One region of the Kitasatospora sp. NPDC058218 genome, then DNA from elsewhere that is predicted to be linked to it. Evidence: riboswitches for the same ligand, from Rfam matches in the RefSeq annotation. Region 1 holds a riboswitch; each other region holds the start of a gene.

Region 1 (4,997 bases):
GCGATCTGCCGCAACTGGTCGCGTTCCTTGCGGCGGTCGGCCAACTGGCCGGTCACCAGGGCGAGCAGCTTGAAGGGGGCGGCCGGCAGCCGCAGCGGCACGGCGCCGGCCGAGGAGCGCAGCAGGGCGAGCAGCTGCCACCAGGTGGGGCGGTCGAGCAGGTGGTCGACCTGGTGGTAGCGGCGGTGGAGCGGGGGGAGCAGCGAGGTGGCGCCCTCGACGAACAGCTGGTCCCGCGCGGGGCTCAGCGAGAAGCGGACCGTGGTGGTGGCCACCAGCTCGCTGTTCCAGCCCGCGACCGTGGTCACCAGGTACGGCCGGGCCCGACCGGAGCCGTCCGCGCGCAGGCGGTCGAGCACGGCCGGGTCCAGGGCGATCTGCGGCCTGCCCTCGGGCCGGGGGAGGAGGAGCGGGCGCAGGGCCTGGTCCAGGTCCTGCGCCAGGTCCGCGCCGTTGACGAAGACGCGTTCGGAGACCTCGACGCCGGGCAGCCCGAGGCCGGTGACCGCCGTCATGACCTCGGTGTCCAGCGTCTTGAGGGTGAACGGGACCACGTGGTCGAACGGCTCTCCGGGCCGGTCCACGGCGACGGTGAAGTTCCAGCTGTTGAGCTGCCTCCCGTAGCCGAGGAACGGCTCGTAGCCGGCGAAGACCGAGACGTTCCCCCGCTGGTCCTCCGCCGCCAGCCGGCTCAGCAGTGTCTCGTCCTGCGGCCGGGCGCGCGGTGCCTGGGCGGGGTCGAAGGCGCCCCGGCGCAACTTGGGCCGCAGGACGCCGTAGAACGTGATCAGCCGTTCGACCAGCACGACGCCCCAGGCCACGGCGAGCAGCGGGAGGGCGAGGGGCGGCAGCGGGAGCGGGATGACGGAGGTCGCGGGGTCGGAGAGGGGCTGGTAGGCGAAGGCGGCCACCAGGGCGACCGCGGTCAGGGCGAGCAGCACCTGGGCGGTGGTCTGGCGGGCGCGTGCGGCGAGGGCGTAGCGCAGGACGCAGACCAGGTCGACACCGGGTGAGGAGGCGACGGCGCGGTGCGGCTCCTTGAGGACGGACTCGATGGCCCGGCCGGCCAGGTCGCCCTCCAGTTGAACGGCCGCGCACAGGTAGCGGGTGGCGTCCGTCGCCAGGGGTGCGGCCGGCTGGTGCGGCCCGGGGTGGGGCGTCGTCGTCCAACTGCTCGATGTGGCGGGCGTCGCGACCGCGCCGGTGGCCGGGGGCATCGGCGCGAACGTGGGTGCCATCGGCGGTGCCGTCTTCGCGGGCCCCGGCAGGATCGGTCCGGGCGGTGCCACCGGGCCCGGGCCGGTGGCACCCGGGCCGGCTCCGCAGCCGGGGCAGCGGGCGGTGGACGGCGAGCAGGCCGTGCCGCAGACGGAACAGGTCCACATGTCGAATGTGCTCATCTGATCATCGGCGGCTCTCGTGCGACAACAACGTCCCCGTGTGCCGGCGGGGACGCGTCGGCAGGGTGCCGCGGAGGCCTCGCGCATGCATGCCCACAGCATGTACCTGCCCGGGACGGTCCGGCGCCATACGCTTTCGTCGTTACCAAACCAATACGTGATGTTGCGTCAAACTTGACCCTGGTCAAGGGAGTTGATCATCGCATCACGGCGATCAGGGGTGGCACCCTGGACTTACTAGGACGTCCGACTATATGGTCGTGAACAAGGCCCGCAGTGCAGGGAAGCCGGTGTGAATCCGGCACGGTCCCGCCACTGTGACCGGGGAGTGCGTCGCCGCAGTACCAGCCACTGGCAGCCAGCCGGGAAGGCCGGGCGGCGCGCGGTGATCCGGGAGTCAGGATACCGACTGCGGGTGTTCCGTGTTGTCCACGAGGATGGAGCAAACACGCATGGCACCGGTCTGCGTTCTTCCCGACCCTGGTGATCCTGCGACGGCCGCGGTGTGCCCGTCACCCTGACGGTGTGCCGCGCCCGGCAGTACCCGTGTGCGCCCGCGCCGAGCCAAGCTCGCACCGGGCCCACGGCGTCCCTGCCGTGCCCCAGTTCCCTCGGATCCACCTGACGTCCTGACGAGAGCAGGCTTGTGATGATCCGTGAACTCACCCACTACATCGGCGGAAAGCACGTCGTCGGCACCTCCGGGGTGTTCGGCGACGTGTACGACCCCAACACCGGTACGGTCCAGGCGCGCGTCCCGCTCGCGAGCCGGGCCGAGACCGAGGCGGCCGTCGCCGACGCCGAACAGGCCCAGGTCGAGTGGGCCGCCTGGAACCCGCAGCGGCGGGCCCGGGTGCTGCTGCGCTTCCTCCAGCTGGTCGAGGCCGAGCGCGAGCCGCTCGCCCGGCTGCTCTCCGCCGAACACGGCAAGACCGTCGCCGATGCCCACGGCGACCTCCAACGCGGGCTGGAGGTGGTCGAGTTCGCCGCCGGCATCCCGCACCTGCTCAAGGGCGACTTCACCGACAGCGCCGGCACCGGCATCGACGTGTACTCGCTGCGCCAGCCGCTCGGCGTGGTCGCGGGCATCACCCCGTTCAACTTCCCCGCGATGATCCCGCTGTGGAAGGCGGCGCCCGCCATCGCCTGCGGAAACGCCTTCGTGCTCAAGCCCTCCGAGCGCGACCCGTCGGTGCCGCTGCGCCTCGCCGAGCTGTTCGTCGAGGCGGGCCTGCCGCCGGGGGTGCTGAACGTCGTCAACGGCGGCAAGGAGGCGGTGGACACGCTGCTCGACGATCCGCGCGTGCAGGCGCTGGGGTTCGTCGGGTCGACGCCGATCGCCGAGTACGTCTACGCCACGGCGGCCGCGCGGGGCAAGCGCGCGCAGTGCTTCGGCGGCGCCAAGAACCACATGATCGTGATGCCGGACGCCGACCTCGACCAGGCCGCCGACGCGCTGATCGGCGCCGGGTACGGCTCCGCCGGCGAGCGGTGCATGGCCATCTCCGTCGCGGTGCCGGTGGGGGAGGAGACCGCCGACGCGCTGGTCGCCAAGCTCACCGAGCGGATCGCCGCACTGAAGGTCGGTGCCTCGCACGACCCCGAGGCCGAGTTCGGGCCGCTCGTCAGCCAGGACGCCCTGGACCGGGTCCGCGGCTTCCTGGACCTGGGCGTCGAGGAGGGCGCCGAACTGGTCGTCGACGGCCGCGGCCTGACCGTGCCGGGGTACGAGGACGGCTACTTCCTGGGGGCCACGCTGTTCGACCGCGTCACCCCCGGGATGCGGATCTACCGGGAGGAGATCTTCGGGCCGGTCCTGTGCGTGGTCCGCGCGGCGGACTACGAGGAGGCGCTGCGGCTGCCGAGCGAGCACGAGTTCGGCAACGGCGTGGCGATCTTCACCCGGGACGGCGACACCGCCCGGGACTTCACCCGCCGGGTGAACACCGGCATGATCGGCGTCAACGTGCCGATCCCGGTCCCCGTCGCGTACCACACCTTCGGCGGCTGGAAGCGCTCCGGCTTCGGCGACCTCAACCAGCACGGTCCGGACTCGGTCCGCTTCTACACCAGGACCAAGACCGTCACCTCGCGCTGGCCCTCCGGGGTCAAGGAGGGCGCGAGCTTCACCATCCCGACGATGGGCTGAGGCCGCCGTGCACACCCTGACGGAGGACCAGCAGGCCATCGCCGGGACCACCCGGGACTTCGCGCGCGAGCACCTGGCGCCGTACGCGGTCGAGTGGGACCGGGACAAGCACTTCCCGCTGGACGTGCTGCGCAAGGCGGCCGGGATCGGACTCGGCGGCGTCTACGTCCGCGAGGGCGCGGGCGGTTCGGGGCTCACCCGGGAGGACGGCGTGCTGGTCTTCGAAGCGCTCGCCACCGGCTGCCCCTCGATCGCGGCCTACCTCTCCATCCACAACATGGTCGCCTGGATGGTCGACCGCTACGGCACGCCCGCCCAGCGCTCCCGCTGGCTGCCCGGGCTGTGCGCGATGGAGAGCCCGGCCAGCTACTGCCTGACCGAGCCCGGGGCGGGCTCGGACGCCGCCGCCCTCGCCACCCGCGCCGTCCGTGACGGCGACGGCTGGGTGCTGGACGGCGTCAAGCAGTTCATCTCCGGCGCCGGCGCCTCCCGGCTGTACGTGGTGATGGCCCGGACCGGGGGCGAGGGGCCGCGCGGGATCTCCGCGTTCGTCGTCGAACGGGACGACCCCGGGCTCTCCTTCGGCCCGAACGAGCGCAAGATGGGCTGGAACGCCCAGCCCACCCGCCAGGTCGTCCTGGACGGCGTCCGGCTGCCCGCCGACCGGCTCCTCGGGGCCGAGGGCGAGGGCTTCCGGATCGCGATGAACGGGCTCAACGGCGGCCGGCTGGGCATCGCCGCCTGCTCGCTCGGCGGTGCCCAGGACGCGCTGGAGCGGGCCACCGGCTACCTGGCCGAGCGCGAGGCGTTCGGTGCCAGGCTCCTGCACGCCCAGGCGCTCCAGTTCCGACTGGCCGACATGGCAACGGAGTTGGAGGCGGCCCGGTCGCTGCTCTGGCGCGCCGCCGCCGCGCTGGACGGCGGCGACCCGCGGGCGCCGGAGCTGTGCGCGATGGCCAAGCGGTACGCCACCGACACCGGCTTCGACGTCGCCAACGCCGCCCTCCAACTCCACGGCGGCTACGGCTACCTGGCCGAGTACGGCATCGAGAAGATCGTCCGCGACCTGCGGGTGCACCAGATCCTGGAAGGGACCAACGAGATCATGCGCGTCATCGTCGCCCGCGGCCTGACCGGAGCCGCCTGATGACCGGCAACGCAGCGGCCGACAACGCAGCGGCCGGGCGTGTGGCGGCCGACGCCGGCACCGACGAGGTCCTCGTCCGGCGGGAGGGCCGGGCGGGCCTGATCGTCCTCGACCGGCCCGCCGCGCTGAACGCCCTCACCCACGACATGGTGCGGCGGATCACCGCCGCGCTGGAGGAGTGGGAGCGGGACGACCGGGTGGAGACCGTCGTCATCACCGGGGCCGGGGAACGCGCCTTCTGCGCGGGCGGTGACATCGTCGCCATCCACCGCGCCGCCACCGGTGGGGATCCGAGCGCGGT
Region 2 (4,997 bases), on a different contig from region 1:
TTGAGGTCCTGGACGGAGCCGTTGGCGTCGCGCAGCGCGTCCCGGGTCACCTGGTCCCAGACGCCGAGCTCCTTCAGCTCGCGCACCAGGTACGGGTTGACCTGGAGGAACTCGCCGGAGAGGGTCTCGCGCTTGAACAGGTTGGAGACCTGCGGCTCGATGCACTCGTAGACACCGGCGATCGAGGCGATCGTGGCGGTGGGAGCGATGGCGAGCAGCAGCGAGTTGCGCAGACCGGTCCCGGCGATCCGGGCGCGCAGCGCCTCCCAGCGGCCGGCCCACTGCGGGGCGGCCGAGCCGAAGTGGTCGATGTGCAGCTCGCCGCGGGCGGCGCGGGTCTCGCCGTAGGCCTCGTGGCGGCCCAACTGCTCGGCCAGGTCGGCGGAGCGCTCGTACGCGGTGAGCATGATGCGCTCGGCGATGAGGGTGGAGAGGGTCTTCGCCTCGGCGGAGTCGAAGTCCAGGCGGAGCTGGAAGAAGACGTCCTGCAGGCCCATCACGCCGAGGCCGACCGGGCGCCAGCGGGAGTTGGAGGCACCGGCCTCGGGGGTCGGGTAGAAGTTGATGTCCACCACGCGGTCGAGGAAGGTGACGGCGGTGCGGACGGTGGCGTCCAGGCGGTCCCAGTCCATCGCGTTCAGCAGGTCGGCGGCGGTGGCACCGGGGGCGACGTGAGCGCCGAGGTTGACCGAGCCGAGGTTGCAGACGGCGGTCTCGGAGTCGTCCGTGACCTCCAGGATCTCGGTGCAGAGGTTGGAGCTGTGCACCGTGCGGCCGGGCAGCGCGGTCTGGTTGGCGGCGCGGTTGGAGGCGTCCTTGAAGGTCATCCAGCCGTTGCCGGTCTGCGCCAGGGTGCGCATCATCCGGGCGTACAGGGTCTGCGCGGGGATGGTGCGGACGGCCTTGCCGGCCTGCTCGGCCTTCAGGTACGCCTCGTCGAAGTCGGCGCCCCAGAGGTCGACCAGCTCGGGCACGTCGGCGGGGGAGAACAGCGACCAGTCGGCGTTGGCGTTGACCCGGCGCATGAACTCGTCCGGGATCCAGTGCGCCAGGTTCAGGTTGTGGGTGCGGCGCGCCTCCTCACCGGTGTTGTCGCGCAGCTCCAGGAACTCCTCGATGTCCGCGTGCCAGGTCTCCAGGTAGACGCAGGCCGCGCCCTTGCGGCGGCCGCCCTGGTTGACCGCGGCGACCGAGGAGTCGAGGGTGCGCAGGAACGGGACGATGCCGTTGGACTTGCCGTTGGTGCCCCGGATCAGGCTGCCGCGCGAGCGGATCCGCGAGTAGGACAGGCCGATGCCGCCGGCGTGCTTGGAGAGGCGGGCGATCTGGGCGTACCGGGAGTAGATCGAGTCCAGGTTGTCCAGCGGCGAGTCGAGCAGGTAGCAGCTCGACATCTGCGGGTGCTTCGTCCCGGAGTTGAAGAGGGTCGGCGAGGAGGTCAGGTACTCCAGCCGGCTCATCAGGCCGTACAGCTCGGAGACCTCGCGCACCGACTGCTCGTTGTCGCCGACCGCCAGGCCGCAGGCGACACGGAGCAGGAACTGCTGCGGGGTCTCGACGACCTTGCGGGTGATCGGGTGGCGCAGCAGGTAGCGGGACTGCACGGTGCGCAGGCCGAAGTACTCGAAGCGGTCGTCGCCCTCGGGGTCGATCAGCGCGTTCAGGGCGACGGCGTGCTTGCCGACGAAGTCGGCGGTGGTGTCGCCGATCAGGCCCTCGGCGTGCCCGACCGCGATCGAGTCCGAGAAGGTGACCGAGCCCTGGCTGTTCGCCTCGTCGACGATCTCCAGCGCCAGCAGGCGCGCGGCCAGCTTCGAGTACTGCGGGTCCTCGGCGATCATCGACGCTGCGGCGTCCACGGCCAGCCCGCGCAGCTCGGCGAAGTCCGAGCCGGCGTGGCGGCCGCGCAGCGCGGCGGCGGCGACATGGCCGGGGTCCACCTGGGGGAGGTCGGCGCTGCGGTCGGTCAGCAGCCGGAGCAGCGCGCCACCGGGGTCGGACACCGTCGGGTCGACGGGGGCGGAGCTGGAACCCTGGGCGGGCAGGGTGACTGAGGCAGCGGTGGTCAAGGCGCTCTCTCCTGGCGGCGATCGGCGTCGGTGGCTCGGGGCCGGGCCGTTCGGGGCAGGGGAGCACGGCGCGACGGCCGGACGGCGTCGCGCGACGGTGGCATCCCCGGCCCGCCCGCGAGGCCCGGAAGTACTACTGGTGCGAAAGGCCTCTGCGGGGAGGCCAGGCAGCACGCCGTCGGCAGGTACTCGGACTCGCGGGCTCTGGTCGGAGCCGCCCGCACACCGCTGCGGGGCAGTCCCGGACTCGCACCGGGTTCCCCTGCGTCGACAGCAGGGTCGAGCATACATCTAGTGGTGTCTGCTCGATGCGACCCCACATGTTGTGCGGCATCGCGTGTCGGCGTGATGGCCGGTGGCACCGGCAAGGGGCCGTTCCCGGGCTGTTCCGGGGCCGTGTCGGGGCTTTCGCGGGTGCCGGCGGCGGGCTGTCCGGGGAGGCTGTTCCGGGGCCGTGTCGGGGCTTTCGCGGGCGTCGGCGGCGGGCTGTGACGGCCGTCGCGGGGCGCCCGGGAGCCCGCCGGGTGTTCGGATTCGGAAACGGAATGGTCACCGGGCGGACCCTCCGTCAGGGGCATGCCCTACGATCTCGGCTCATGAGCGAGCGGAGCGAGCGAATCATCAACATCAGCGGGATTCGCGGAGCGACCGCCGAGCGCAGTGAGGTGGGCGCATGAGCGACGGAACGGGCACGCCCGGGGAGTGGGCCGACCGGCCCGCCTCGCCGGGGCAGCAGCCGCCCCCTCCCGCCGGGCCGGGGGGCGCACAGAACCAGCAGCAGCCGGGCACACCCGGACAGGCACCGCAGGGCCCGCCGCCCGTCGGTGGCCCTGTCGTGCCCCCGCCCGCGCCGGTGCCGCCGGCTCCCGCGCCGTACCCCGGCGCGCCGCAGCCGGTGCCGCCGGCCCCGGGCGGGTTCGGCCCGCCGCCGGCCTCGTACGGGCCGCCGGTGCCGGCGCCGCAGCCGGCCGTTCCGCCGGTGCCCACGGTGCCCCAGCCGCCGGTGCCGCAGCCTCAGCCGCCGCAGCCCCAGCCGCCCGTGCCCCAGCCACCGGCGCACGTCCAGCCGCCGGCGCCGCGGCCGGTCCACCACCAGCACCCGCCGGTCCAGCCGCAGCCCCCGGTGCACCCGCAGCCCGTCCAGCCGCAGCCTCAGCCGCCGCAGCACCAGTGGCAGCAGCCGCAGCCCCCGCAGCCCCAGCCCCCGGCGCAGCACGCCGAGCCGGACTGGGCCGCTCTCGCGGACCGCAACGAGGCGGAGGCCAAGCGCAAGGGTCGGACCCGGATCATCGGCGCGGCCGTCGCCCTCCTGGTGGTCGGCGGCCTGGTCGCCGGCGGCCTGCTGTTCATGAACAAGGGCGACGGCGAGAAGCCGGTCGCCGAGCCCACGCCCAGCGGCACGGCGGCCACCCAGCCGCCGCCGGCGCCCACGGCCTCCGGCAAGGCGTCCCCGACGGCCACCGCGAGCGCCACGCCCGAGGACCCGTCGAAGCCGCTCTGGGAGGCCACCACCGACCCGGCGCCGCAGGACGCGGCGGCGCTCTTCTCGGCGCTCACCGTGACGGTCAACGGCGCCACCTGGAACCGCACCGTGGTCTCGCTCGACTCGCCCTGCTGGGACGGCAACTCCACGGTCGGCGGCCTCGGCAAGATCCTCGGTGACCAGGGCTGCCGCCAGGTGCTCCGGGCCACCTACGTCTCCGGCGACAGCGCGGTGACGGTCGGCGTCGCGGTCTTCGACCACAAGCAGCAGGCCGAGGCCGCGGTGAAGAACTACGTCGGTCACCTCAAGGGCGCCGCCGCCCCCGGCTCCCCGGCGTTCTGCACCACTCCGGGCTGCACCAACACCAAGGGCACCCTGGGCCGGTACGGCTTCTTCACCGTCGAGGGCTCGGCCAAGGGCGGCAACACCGCGGACGCCGCCGCCACGGCGGCGGCCGTGGGCTTCGACGAGCACGTGAAGAGCCAGTTGCTCCAGCGCACCAAGGCGGCGGGCGGCGCACCGGCCGCCACCCCGGCGGGCTGACGCCCCGGCCGGACCGGCAGGAGACGCGCCCCGGCCCACGGCCGGGGCGCGTCCGCTCGCCCGGACGCCGGGGAATGTGGCAGGCTCACCGCCTGTCAGTCGTACACGTGTTCCGGTTGTGACGGTGCAGGCCGGTGCCGGTGAGCATCCGGAGGAGTGTCCGTGGCCCTGCCCCGTGCGCTGCGCGCCAAGCCGGCCGTGCTGGCCGCGGCCGGTGCGGTGCTCGCCGCCGGCGCGGTGGTGCTGGCCGGCCGGGACGGCCGGGCCGACGGCGACCACCGGGACGACGCGCCCGCCCGCAGCGTGCTCACGCTGAACGGCGCCGGGCGCACCCTGCCGCCGGAGGTCGGCCGCGAGCTGCTGGCCCGCGACCCCGAGGCCTCGCCGAACGCGCGGGCCGTCCAGCAGCTCCTCACCGACCTGGAGCGCGAGGCCCGCGCCGGCCGCTCCGGCGGGACGGTGATCGGCCAGCACGTCGAGGCGCACAACGAGCTCTACAACCCCGAGTACGGGGACTACCGCGGGACCAAGCCGGTCGGCTACTACTACAAGAAGGCCGCCGACATCACCGGCAAGCTGCCCGGCTTCGTCGAGACCGACCTCGGTCCCGGCTACGGCCAGAGCGGGTGGGGGGTCGGGAACCCGCGCTCCTACTCGGCGGGCCGGTGGCCGGCCTGCGCGGTCGGCTGGCAGTACACCGATGACGCCGTCGACCTGATGACCGCCGTCTGGTCCGGCCACCCGCGCCCGGAGGACGGCACCTACGGGGCGTCGGGCACCCGGAAGAACTGCGACGGCACCACCACCGAGCTGCCCGACAACGGCGGCGGGCCGGCCGGGCTGGTCGGGATGTCCTTCCACCAGCCGTACCCGGGTTCGGACGTCAAGTCCTTCGACCGGGT
Region 3 (4,997 bases), on a different contig from region 1:
TCGAGCCGCCAGGCGGGCAGCGCGCCCAGTTCGCCCTCGACGGCGGTCTCGGTGAACGGCAGGCCGAGTGCACCGGTCGGGTCGCCGAGGTGGACCCGGGGGGTGAAGCGGACGGCGGTACCGGGTGTCAGGGTGCCCCGGTCGGCGCGGACCAGCCGCCGAGTGACGCCCCGCTCGTCGGCGTGCAGGATCTCGTCGACCACCGCGTGCCCGCCGTCGGCCCACTCGACGGCCCAGCGGCCGGGGCGGGCGCTCTCGGCGCCGCGGGTGAAGGTGGCCCGTCCGGCGGCGAGGGTCAGCACGACGACGGGGCCGGCGGCCCGCTCGCGGGCGGCCGCCGGGTGGACCATCCGCTCGGACGCCCTCCTGCCGATCAACAGGACGGCGGCTCCGGTGCCGACGGCGGCGGCCGCCACGGCGGCTGCGGTTCCCCAACGCATATCGCTCCCCGCTCTGTTGGTCGCGGACTGGGCAGTGTGCCCACCAGTCCACTCGCGGGGACGGCGCCCGGCCACCGGACACGGCCGTCCGGGTCATGGCGGCGCGGGATCACCTCGGCGAGGCGGCGCGGGAAAGCCCCACGGCCCCCGACCTCCGCCCCCGACCCCACCCCCCGCCCGTCAGACCGGGATCTCCGTCTCCAGCCGCCCCAGCAGCTCCCAGAACCGCTCGCCGAGCGGCCGGGCCAGCGCCCCGGGGGCACTCGCCGCCGGGGCCGGGGAGCCCCAGCTGCCGGCGCCCCAGTGCGAGAAGACCTGATGCTCGTTCTGGAGCACCGCCAGCACGGTGGCGAGGTCGTCCTCGCGCACCGGCACGATCCGGCCGATCGCCCGGACGTGCGCCTGCCAGCGGCCGTCCACGGTCTGCCGCAGCCGCCGGTCCAGCTCCTCGCCCCGGCCCGTCACCGCGACCAGCTCGCGCAGTGTCAGGCCGAGCGCCTGGGCCAGCGCGTACGTCTGCGCCTGGTCGCCGTCCCACTGACCGGTCGCCTCGGCCTGCTGGTACTGCCGCGGGGTGACGCCGATCCGGTGGGCCGCGCTCTCCTGGTTGAGCTCCCGGGCGACCCGGAAGTCCCGCAGCAGGGCCGGGCGGACGCCCATCAGCTGGGCCGGCGGGCACCAGAGCGCCCGGGCCAGCGCGATGAACTCCTCCTCGGTGGGGCGCAGCTCACCGCTCTCCCAGCCGAGGACGTGGGCGGGCAGCAGCCGGACGCCGTGCGCGGCCATGCCCTCGACCACCTGCTCGGGGGTCAGGCCGAGGCCGGCGCGGTGCGCGCGGGCGGCCGCGGGCGAGAAGGGCACCGGAGGCAGGGCGGGTGGCTGTCTGCGTCGCATGGGACCAGACGGTAGGGGGTGGTTCGGCCGCCACCCAGCCGCCGAACACACGAAGCGGGCCTGGAGGCTCCTCCAGGCGACTGGACGATCCCACAGGCTGTCATGCCCCTGCGGGGGGTGCCGATCGGAGGTAGCGACGGGGCCGGGAAACCCGGCGGCGCTGTGACCAACCCCTCCGTGACCTTGGTTGACGCACGGTTCGGCCGCGTGATGGGATCCTTCAGCCAAACGGAGGCATGCAGAGGAAGCCGGTGCGAGTCCGGCGCGGTCCCGCCACTGTCACCGGGGAGCGCACTCGGAGTCCCTCCTTGCCCGTCGCGGCACCGGAGGGGGCCCATCGCGGCGGGCCGTCACGAGCCGCCGGAAGGCCCGGGAGTGCGTTCGCCCCGGAAGCCAGGAGACTCTCGCCCCCGGTACGTCGATCCAGGGCGCGGACCCTGAGTGAGGACACGCACGCGATGCAGGCTGCCCCGACCTTCCGAGCCCTCTGCTGTCCGCCGTGCGCCCGCTGACCCGCGCCGCCGCCCATGCGCTGGGCGCCGCCGCCGGGTACCTCGCCGACGCCCGCTTCGCCGACCCGCGCCGCGGCCACCCGGTGGCCCTCTTCGGCAGCGCGGCCGGCCGCCTGGAGCGCCGGATCCACCGCGACGACCGCGCCGTCGGCACCGTGTTCACCGCACTCTGCGTGGGCGCCGTCGCGGCCGGTGCGGTGGCCGCCGACCGCACCCTGGGCCGCCGACCGCTCGGGCGGGCCGCGCTGACCGCGGCCGCGACCTGGACGGTGCTCGGCGGCACCTCGCTCACCCGTGAGGCCCGCACGATCGGACGCTCGCTCGCCGCGCACGACCTCGCGGCGGCGCGCGGGCGGCTGCCGCACCTGTGCGGCCGCGACCCGAGCGCGCTCGACGAGCAGCAGATCGCCCGCGCGGTGGTCGAGTCGGTCGCCGAGAACACCGCCGACGCCGTGGTCAACGCGCTCGTCTGGGGCGCCCTCGCGGGGGCGCCCGGGCTGCTGGCGTTCCGCGCGGTCAACACCCTGGACGCGATGGTCGGCCACCGCTCGCCGCGGCACGCCCGGTTCGGCTGGGCCTCGGCCCGGCTGGACGACGTGGCGGGCTGGCCGGGCGCGCGGCTGACCGCGCTGCTGACGGTCGCCGCCGCGCCCGAGCCCCGGACGGCCTGGCGGGTCTGGCGCCGGGACGGCTCCGCCCACCCCAGCCCCAACGCGGGTCAGGCCGAGTCGGCGTTCGCCGGCGCCGTCGGCGTGCGCCTCGGCGGCACCCTGCAGTACGGCTCCCGGGTCGAGCACCGGCCGGTGCTGGGCGGCGAGCTGCGGCCGGTGACGGTGGACGACATCGAGCGCGCCTGCCGGCTCTCCCGCCGGGTGGGACTGCTCGCACTGGGTACGACCGTCGCCGGGCACGCCGTCGTGCAGGCACTCAAGGCGGGGATGAGAAGGGGGAGCGCATGAGCAACGCACTGCTGGTCGCCGGGACGACCTCGGACGCCGGCAAGAGCGTGGTCACCGCGGGCATCTGCCGCTGGCTGGCCCGACAGGGCGTCGCCGTGGCGCCGTTCAAGGCGCAGAACATGTCGCTGAACTCCTTCGTCACCGCCGACGGCGCCGAGATCGGCCGCGCCCAGGCGATGCAGGCCCAGGCGGCCCGGGTGGAGCCCGAGGCGGCGATGAACCCGGTGCTGCTCAAGCCCGGCGCGGACGGCCGCAGCCAGGTGGTGCTGCTCGGCCGCGCGGTCGCCGAGGTCGGCGCGCTGGACTACCGCGAGCGCAAGCCCGTCCTGCTGGAGCGGGCCCTGGAGTGCCTGGCCGACCTGCGCCGCCGCTACGACGTGGTGGTCTGCGAGGGCGCCGGATCGCCCGCCGAGATCAACCTGCGCGACCGGGACATCGCCAACATGGGCCTGGCCACCGCCGCCGCCCTGCCGGTCGTGGTGGTCGGCGACATCGACCGCGGCGGCGTCTTCGCGGCGATGTACGGGACGCTGGCCCTGCTGTCGGAGGAGGACCAGCGGCACGTGGCGGGCTGGTTCGTCAACAAGTTCCGCGGCGACGCGCGGCTGCTGGCACCCGGGCTGCGGATGCTGCGCGAGCTGACCGGCCGTCCGGTGCTGGGCACCCTGCCGATGCTGTCCGGGCTCTGGCTGGACGCCGAGGACTCGCTGGACCTCACCACCGTGGTGGACCGCACCGAGGGCCGCGGGCCGCTCGGCGCCGACGTGCTGCGGGTCGCCGTGGTGCGCTTCCCCCGGCTCTCCAACTTCACCGACGTGGACGCGCTGGCCCAGGAGCCCGGGGTGCTGGTCCGCTGGGCCACCCGGCCCGAGGAGCTGGCCGACGCCGACCTGGTGATCCTGCCCGGCACCCGGGCCACCGTGGCCGACCTGGCCTGGCTGCGCGAGCGCGGCCTGGAGCCGGCCCTGCGGGCCCGGGCCGCGGCCGGGCTGCCGGTCCTCGGCGTCTGCGGCGGCTACCAGATGCTGGCGCGCGCCATCCACGACGAGGTCGAGTCCCGGGCCGGCGCCGTCGACGGCCTGGCCCTGCTGCCCACGCACGTCCGGTTCGGCGCCGAGAAGGTGCTCGCCCGGCCGGTCGGCCGGGCGTTCGGGCAGCCGGTCGCGGGGTACGAGATCCACCACGGCGTGGTGACCGTCGAGGGCGGCGCCGCGTTCGTCTCCGACGAGGACGGCCGGAGCCTGGACGGCTGCCGGGTCGGCGCGGTCTGGGGGACGACCTGGCACGGCGTGTTGGAGAACGACGCCTTCCGGCGCGAGCTGCTGCGCGAGGTGGCGGCGGCGGCGGGCCGGGCGTTCGTGCCCGCGCCGGACACGTCGTTCGCCGAGGCGCGCGAGGCCCGGCTGGACCGGCTGGGCGACCTGATCGAGGAGCACGCGGACACCGACGCGCTGTGGAAGCTGATCGAGGGCGGGGTGCCGGCCGCGGGTTCGCTGCCGTTCCTGCCGCCCGGGGCCCCCTTGGAGAATCATGAGTGACGTCCGCTACCCCTTCACCGCGATCGTCGGGATGGCCGACCTGCGGCTCGGGCTGCTGCTCAACGCGGTCTCCCCGGCCGTCGGCGGCGTGCTGGTCCGCGGCGAGAAGGGCACCGCCAAGTCGACCATGGTGCGTGCGCTGGCCGGCCTGCTGCCGTCCATCGCCGCCGTCGACGGCTGCCGCTTCGCCTGCGACCCGGTCGCACCGGACCCGAACTGCCCGGACGGCGCGCACGACGGCGCCGAGGAGTCCCACCGGCCCGCCCGGCTGGTCGAGCTGCCGGTCGGCGTCTCCGAGGACCGGATCGTCGGCTCGCTGGACCTGGAGCGCGCGCTGGCCGAGGGCGTCAAGGCGTACGAGCCGGGCCTGCTGGCCCGGGCGCACCGGGGCGTGCTCTACATCGACGAGGTCAACCTCCTCCAGGACCACGTGGTGGACCTGCTGCTGGACGCGGCCGCGATGGGCCGCTCCTACGTGGAGCGCGAGGGCGTCTCCGTCCGGCACGCGGCGCGGTTCCTGCTGGTCGGCACGATGAACCCGGAGGAGGGCGAGCTGCGCCCGCAGCTGCTCGACCGGTTCGGTCTGACCGTGGAGATCGCCGCCACCCGGGAGCCGGCGGAGCGCGCCGAGGTGGTCCGCCGGCGACTGGCGTA
Region 4 (4,997 bases), on a different contig from region 1:
ACGGCTGCGCCCACCCGATGGGCCCGCTCGAACTCGCCGACCTGATCGGGCTGGACACCGTCCAGGCCATCGCGCAGTCGCTGTACGACGAGTACAAGGAGCCGCTGTACGCGCCGCCGCCGCTGCTCGCCCGGATGGTCGAGGCCGGCCTGCTCGGCCGCAAGGCGGGCCGCGGCTTCTACCCGCACCGGGCGGCGGCCTGAGCACGCCGGTGCCCCGGTCTCCGTCGCGGAGGACCGGGGCACCGGTGTACGTCCGGGCGTCGGGGCGCCTGCTCTCAGGGTTCTGTTGTCAGGGCTCCTGCTCCCAGGGCTACTGCTCTCAGGGCGCGGTGATGCCCGGCTGGGCGCCCGCGCCGAAGGACCAGCCCTCGACCTCCCCCGGCGCCGGGTCGTAGCTGCCCGCGCCCAGGTTGCTGTACGACCACGGGCCGCCGTGCTGGGCGTGCCAGTACGACCAGTAGGCGCTGCCGGTCGGGTTGGTGCAGGTCGACGGCAGGGCGTTGATCTTGCAGACGAAGCCGGGGAACCGCGGGTGGAAGGCGTACGAGAACCCGGCGCCGGTCAGCGCGGCGAGCCCGCTGGCCGGGTCGCCGGGGGCGCAGCCGGTCTGGATGCCGCCGCCGACGGCGGTGAAGTCGACGACGACGGTGACGCCGGTGGTGCCGCTGCAGGCGGCCGCCTGCGCCTGCGGGGCCTGGACGGCGGAGGCGCCGAGCAGGCCGGCGGTGAGGGCCGCGGCGGCGGCGATCGAGCCGAGGGTGCGGCGGGCCGGTCGGGCCGGGGTGAGGGTGTCGGTCATCGGAGTGTTCCTCTCGGGGTCAGGGCGTTCAGTGCGCGGCCGGTGCCGGGCAGGCCGCGGTGGGCGCGGCCGGACGCGCGCCGGCGGCGGAGAGGGTGGCCAGCGGCGTGCCGGCCAGGCCGAGGACGGCCTGCGCGGTGGCCCGGGCACCGTTGCCCGGGTTGAAGCCGGACGCGTCGTAGGCGACCGCCCCGCGCACGTCCGGGGCGGCGGCGCAGCCCTGCTGGAGCTTGACCAGGCTGCTCCAGCCCTTGAGACCGGCGACGAGGCGTCCGCCGGAGAACAGCGCCTGGGTGGCGAGGCCGGTGGTGTTGGCGTTGGACGCCGTCGCCCCGGCGGCCGCGAAGCCGCCGTCGGCGTTCTGGTGGGCCGTCAGCCATCCGAGGCCCGCGTTCGCCTTGGCGGCGCGGCCGGTGGCGGCCAGGGCCTGGGCGGCGAGCGCGGTGGCGTCCGGGTCGCTGGTGCAGGTGGCCTGGCCGAAGGAGACCGGGAAGCCGCCGTCCGCGCACTGGCTGCCGGCCAGGAAGTCGACGGCGGCGGCCGGGGCGCCGCCGGGGGCGCGGTGGAGGGCGATCAGGGCCAGCGACTGCCCGAACGCGTTGCTGTAGTCCCCCCACTGCGACCGGTCGGAGAAGCGGCCGCTCGGGCTCTGCAGCGAGCGGAGCCGGGCCGGCAGGTCGACACCGCCGAAGGCGGCCGGGTTCCCGCCGCGGACCTCGACGGCGAGCAGCAGCTTGGCCGTCGCCCCGGCGTACGCCTCGGTCGTGCCGTCACCGAGGTAGCCGCCGATGACCTCGGGCTTCGCCAGCCAGGCGGTGGCCCGCGCGGCCGCCTGGTCGGAGCCGCGGGAGGCGGCGAAGGCCAGCACGGCGTCGATGGTCAGCCCCTGGTCGGGGTAGGCGGTGCCGTCGAAGACGGACTCGAAGTGGTCCCCGTCGACGAGCTGCCGGGCCAGCCAGCCGGCCGCGGCGGCGTCCGGGCGGTGGGTGCCGGCGTCCTGCGCGGCGACGGTCGGGGCCGGGGCGGCCTGGGCGGCGGCGGCCGCGGGGAGCACGGTGGCGAGGGCGAGCGCGGGTATCGCGAGCAGGCCGAGGGAGCGGCGGAGCACGGGCACGAGAGGCCTTTCCGGGCCTGGACGCAGGGGCCCGGAGAGCGTCGGCACCACGCCGGACAGCCCTCGGAGCTCCGGCCCGCAGACCACGACGGGAGGAGTGGACACCTCTCCGCCGCCGGGTACTCGGGCTCGCCGCCGACAGCCGTCGGCGGCCTACCGTTGCGGGTCAGCGCCGGATTCGGACCGGACTTCCCCCGACGGCGGAGTCAGAACATGACGGCTCATCATGGCGACGGCCAAAAGGCCGGGTCAAGGGCCCGTGCGTGACGACTCCCGCGTCCCGGTCGTGGCGGACGCCCCGGACACGCCGGTGGCCCGCACGGGCGGCCGTCCGAACCCGGACCTCGCCCACCGGCCGACGGGCCTCGACGCCCCCGCCGCCACCCCCGCCGCCACACCCGTCCTCGGGCCGGGCCGCATCACCGGCCGGACCGCCCGCATCACCGTGATCCGCCCCTCGGCGCCCGCACCGGGCCCGGGCGGCGGGCCGTACCGGCCGCCCGAGCGCGGACACGGCGGCGCGCGGCACAATCACTGCCATGCAGCACATCTTCCTCATCGGCATCGGCGCGGGCGATCCCGACCACCTCACCCTGCAGGCGGCCAAGGCACTCGCCCGCACCGACGTCTTCTTCATCCTCGACAAGAACGAGGAACGGCAGGACCTGATCCGGCTGCGCCGACAGATGCTCACCGAGCACGGCCGGCCCGGCCACCGCGTGGTCGAGGTCCCGGACGCGGAGCGGGACCGCACCACCCCGGCGTACGGCGCGGCCGTGGACGACTGGCGCAGCCGCCGGGCCGACCTGGTCGAGCGACTGGTCACCGAGCACCTCGGCCCGGACGAGACCGGCGCGTTCCTGGTCTGGGGCGACCCGAGCCTGTACGACAGCGTCATCGCCGTCGTCGACGAGGTGCTGGCCCGCGGCGTCGTCACCTTCGGGTACGAGGTGATCCCGGGCATCAGCAGCGTCTCGGCGCTCGCCGCCCGGCACCGCACCACCCTGACCCGGGTCGGCCGCCCGGTGCAGATCACCACCGGCCGCCGCCTCGCCGAGGGCTTCCCCGAGGGCGTGGACGACGTGGTGGTGATGCTGGACGGGCGGGCCGCGTTCACCGAGATCGACCCCGAGGGCCTGGAGATCTTCTACGGCGCCTACCTCGGCACCCCGGACGAGATCCTCGCCGCCGGCCCCCTCGCGCAGACCGCCCCACGGATCCGCGAACTGCGCGAGCGGGCCCGCGAACGCAAGGGCTGGATCATGGACACCTACCTGCTCCGCCGCTCGGAGAGCTGACGCCCCCGGTGCGCCCCCACCCGGCCCGGGGGCGCACCACGGGCCGCCCGGCCCGGGTCGGGCCCGGTGCATCCGGCCGTGTTCGCGGCCCGGGCGGGCCGGCTACGAACCGGCCGAGGCTCCCCCGACGTCCCCGGCGTCGCCGACGTCGCCGTCCTCGTCCCCGACCGTGACATCCTCGCGCTCGACGGCCCAGTCCCTGCGGCGCTCGCGGTTCAGGACCCAGTCGGAAGCCGGGCGGGGAGCCGGGCGCGCCGCGTCACCACGGGACGCGGTCGCGCACACCCGCCGCAGCAGGGAGTTCAGCTGGGTGCGCTCCCCCCGCGTCAGGGACGCCAGCAGGCCGTCCTGCACCGCCGACGCGTCGCTGTGCAGGATCTCCAGCGCGACCTGCCCGGCGGAGGTGAGCGTCAGCACCTCGTGGCGGCCGCCGACCTGGACGAACAGGGACTGCACCAGGCCCGCCGACAGGAGTTCGTCGAGCGAACGCGCGGTTTCGGCGGCAGCGCCCGGGACCTGGGCGAGAAGATCGGGGCGGGCATGCGGCCCCAGCCGGGCCAGCATGGAGAGGACGGAAAGGTGGGCCTGGCTCATCCCACGGAACTCCAGGCGCTCCGCGAGCAGGGAGTCGGCCGCCCGGCCGGCCTCCGACAGGAGGTGGACGGTCTGCTCGAAGGGGCTCGACGACCCCTTTCTCCTGTCGTACACGTCGCATCCAATCGCTGGGGAGGGCCGCACCACCTCCGGCGGGGGTCACGGGAACCACCGACGCCATGCCACGCTGCCGAACGCCGGTCACAGGAGGACCGCAGGACCTGCCCGCACGCCGCGTCGGGCACGGCACCGCACTCCAAGGTGAACCGAGGCTAACCATAGCGGCGCCGGGGCGATCGGTCTACATCGATGTCGTCCGTCGAGCCCCCACCGGAGCCCGCGCCGTGCCGTGCGGCGCCGAGCCGCGCCGCGCCCGTCAGCGTCCCCGCACGGCCTCCGCGGCGTACTCCACGTACTCGTGCAGCCCGTACGCCAGCCCCAGGCTCAGCAGGGACACCGCCGTCACCGCCACCAGGCACACCACGCCCACCCGCAGCGCGCGCCCGTGCGGCCGGACCGGCACCGACCCCAGCAGCGCCTCGACCCGCTGCGGCACCGGCCCCGCGCCCACCGACAGCAGCGGGTTCCGGCTCCCGCCCGCCCGGACGGCGGCGGAGCCGGCCAGCGCCGCCCGCGCGATCGCCGTCGCCGCCAGCCGGCGGTCCCCCACCGACCCGGCCGCGGCTTCGTCCGCCCACCGCTCCAGGTGGAATCCCAACGCCTCCCGCAGGCCGCGCAGCGCCGGGTGCACCGCGGCCGCGAGGTCGGCGACGGCGGACAGCAGGTGGTGGCGGCCCGCCAGGTGGGCCCGCTCGTGCGCGAGCAGCACCTCGCGCTCCGCCGGCCCGAGCGCCCGCACCATGCCCGCGGTCACGACGACCCGTCCGGGACGCCCGCGAAAGGCCGGCAGGGCGAACGCCTCCGCGTCGCCCCCCGGCACCACCAGCACATCGCCGTCGGCCACCCCGTCACCGGTCGACGCCCAGGCCCGCGCCAGCAGCGCGCGGTGCTCGTACCAGCGGCGCACCAGCAGCACGGCCTGGACCGCCAGCACCGCCCCGGCGAGGCCGGACACCGGTACGACGGCCGGCCACTCGGCCACCACGCGGGACAGCGGGAGCCGCTCCAGGGAGGCGAGGAACGGCACGTGGAACAGCGCGACCAGCGCCGCCACGGTGCCCCCGGCCAGC

What was found. A riboswitch is a leader RNA that binds a small molecule or an ion and turns the genes downstream of it on or off. The one in region 1 is predicted to bind cobalamin.
Region 2: it holds a riboswitch for cobalamin, as region 1 does, so the genes downstream of both, ACFVYI_RS17875 (ribonucleoside-diphosphate reductase subunit alpha) here and ACFVYI_RS08390 (CoA-acylating methylmalonate-semialdehyde dehydrogenase) in region 1, are expected to answer to the same signal.
Region 3: it holds a riboswitch for cobalamin, as region 1 does, so the genes downstream of both, ACFVYI_RS28525 (cobalamin biosynthesis protein) here and ACFVYI_RS08390 (CoA-acylating methylmalonate-semialdehyde dehydrogenase) in region 1, are expected to answer to the same signal.
Region 4: it holds a riboswitch for cobalamin, as region 1 does, so the genes downstream of both, ACFVYI_RS05200 (prenyltransferase/squalene oxidase repeat-containing protein) here and ACFVYI_RS08390 (CoA-acylating methylmalonate-semialdehyde dehydrogenase) in region 1, are expected to answer to the same signal.

What each region holds. Positions count from the first base shown of each region.
Region 1 is NZ_JBHVWC010000010.1:4,960-9,956, forward strand. It holds gene ACFVYI_RS08385 (hypothetical protein) at 1-1,400, opposite strand, end outside; cobalamin riboswitch at 1,658-1,829, shown strand; gene ACFVYI_RS08390 (CoA-acylating methylmalonate-semialdehyde dehydrogenase) at 2,050-3,549, shown strand; gene ACFVYI_RS08395 (acyl-CoA dehydrogenase family protein) at 3,557-4,696, shown strand; gene ACFVYI_RS08400 (enoyl-CoA hydratase/isomerase family protein) at 4,696-4,997, shown strand, end outside.
Region 2 is NZ_JBHVWC010000025.1:55,398-60,394, reverse strand. It holds gene ACFVYI_RS17875 (ribonucleoside-diphosphate reductase subunit alpha) at 1-2,045, opposite strand, end outside; cobalamin riboswitch at 2,232-2,373, opposite strand; gene ACFVYI_RS17870 (hypothetical protein) at 2,743-4,095, shown strand; gene ACFVYI_RS17865 (glycoside hydrolase family 26 protein) at 4,258-4,997, shown strand, end outside.
Region 3 is NZ_JBHVWC010000050.1:17,681-22,677, forward strand. It holds gene ACFVYI_RS28515 (alpha/beta hydrolase family protein) at 1-440, opposite strand, end outside; gene ACFVYI_RS28520 (transcriptional regulator) at 621-1,334, opposite strand; cobalamin riboswitch at 1,575-1,738, shown strand; gene ACFVYI_RS28525 (cobalamin biosynthesis protein) at 1,834-2,805, shown strand; gene ACFVYI_RS28530 (cobyric acid synthase) at 2,802-4,343, shown strand; gene ACFVYI_RS28535 (putative cobaltochelatase) at 4,336-4,997, shown strand, end outside.
Region 4 is NZ_JBHVWC010000006.1:39,967-44,963, forward strand. It holds gene ACFVYI_RS05190 (3-hydroxybutyryl-CoA dehydrogenase) at 1-203, shown strand, start outside; gene ACFVYI_RS05195 (flagellar hook-length control protein FliK) at 322-801, opposite strand; gene ACFVYI_RS05200 (prenyltransferase/squalene oxidase repeat-containing protein) at 830-1,915, opposite strand; cobalamin riboswitch at 2,012-2,151, opposite strand; gene cobF (precorrin-6A synthase (deacetylating)) at 2,455-3,213, shown strand; gene ACFVYI_RS05210 (MarR family winged helix-turn-helix transcriptional regulator) at 3,316-3,921, opposite strand; gene ACFVYI_RS05215 (M56 family metallopeptidase) at 4,184-4,997, opposite strand, start outside.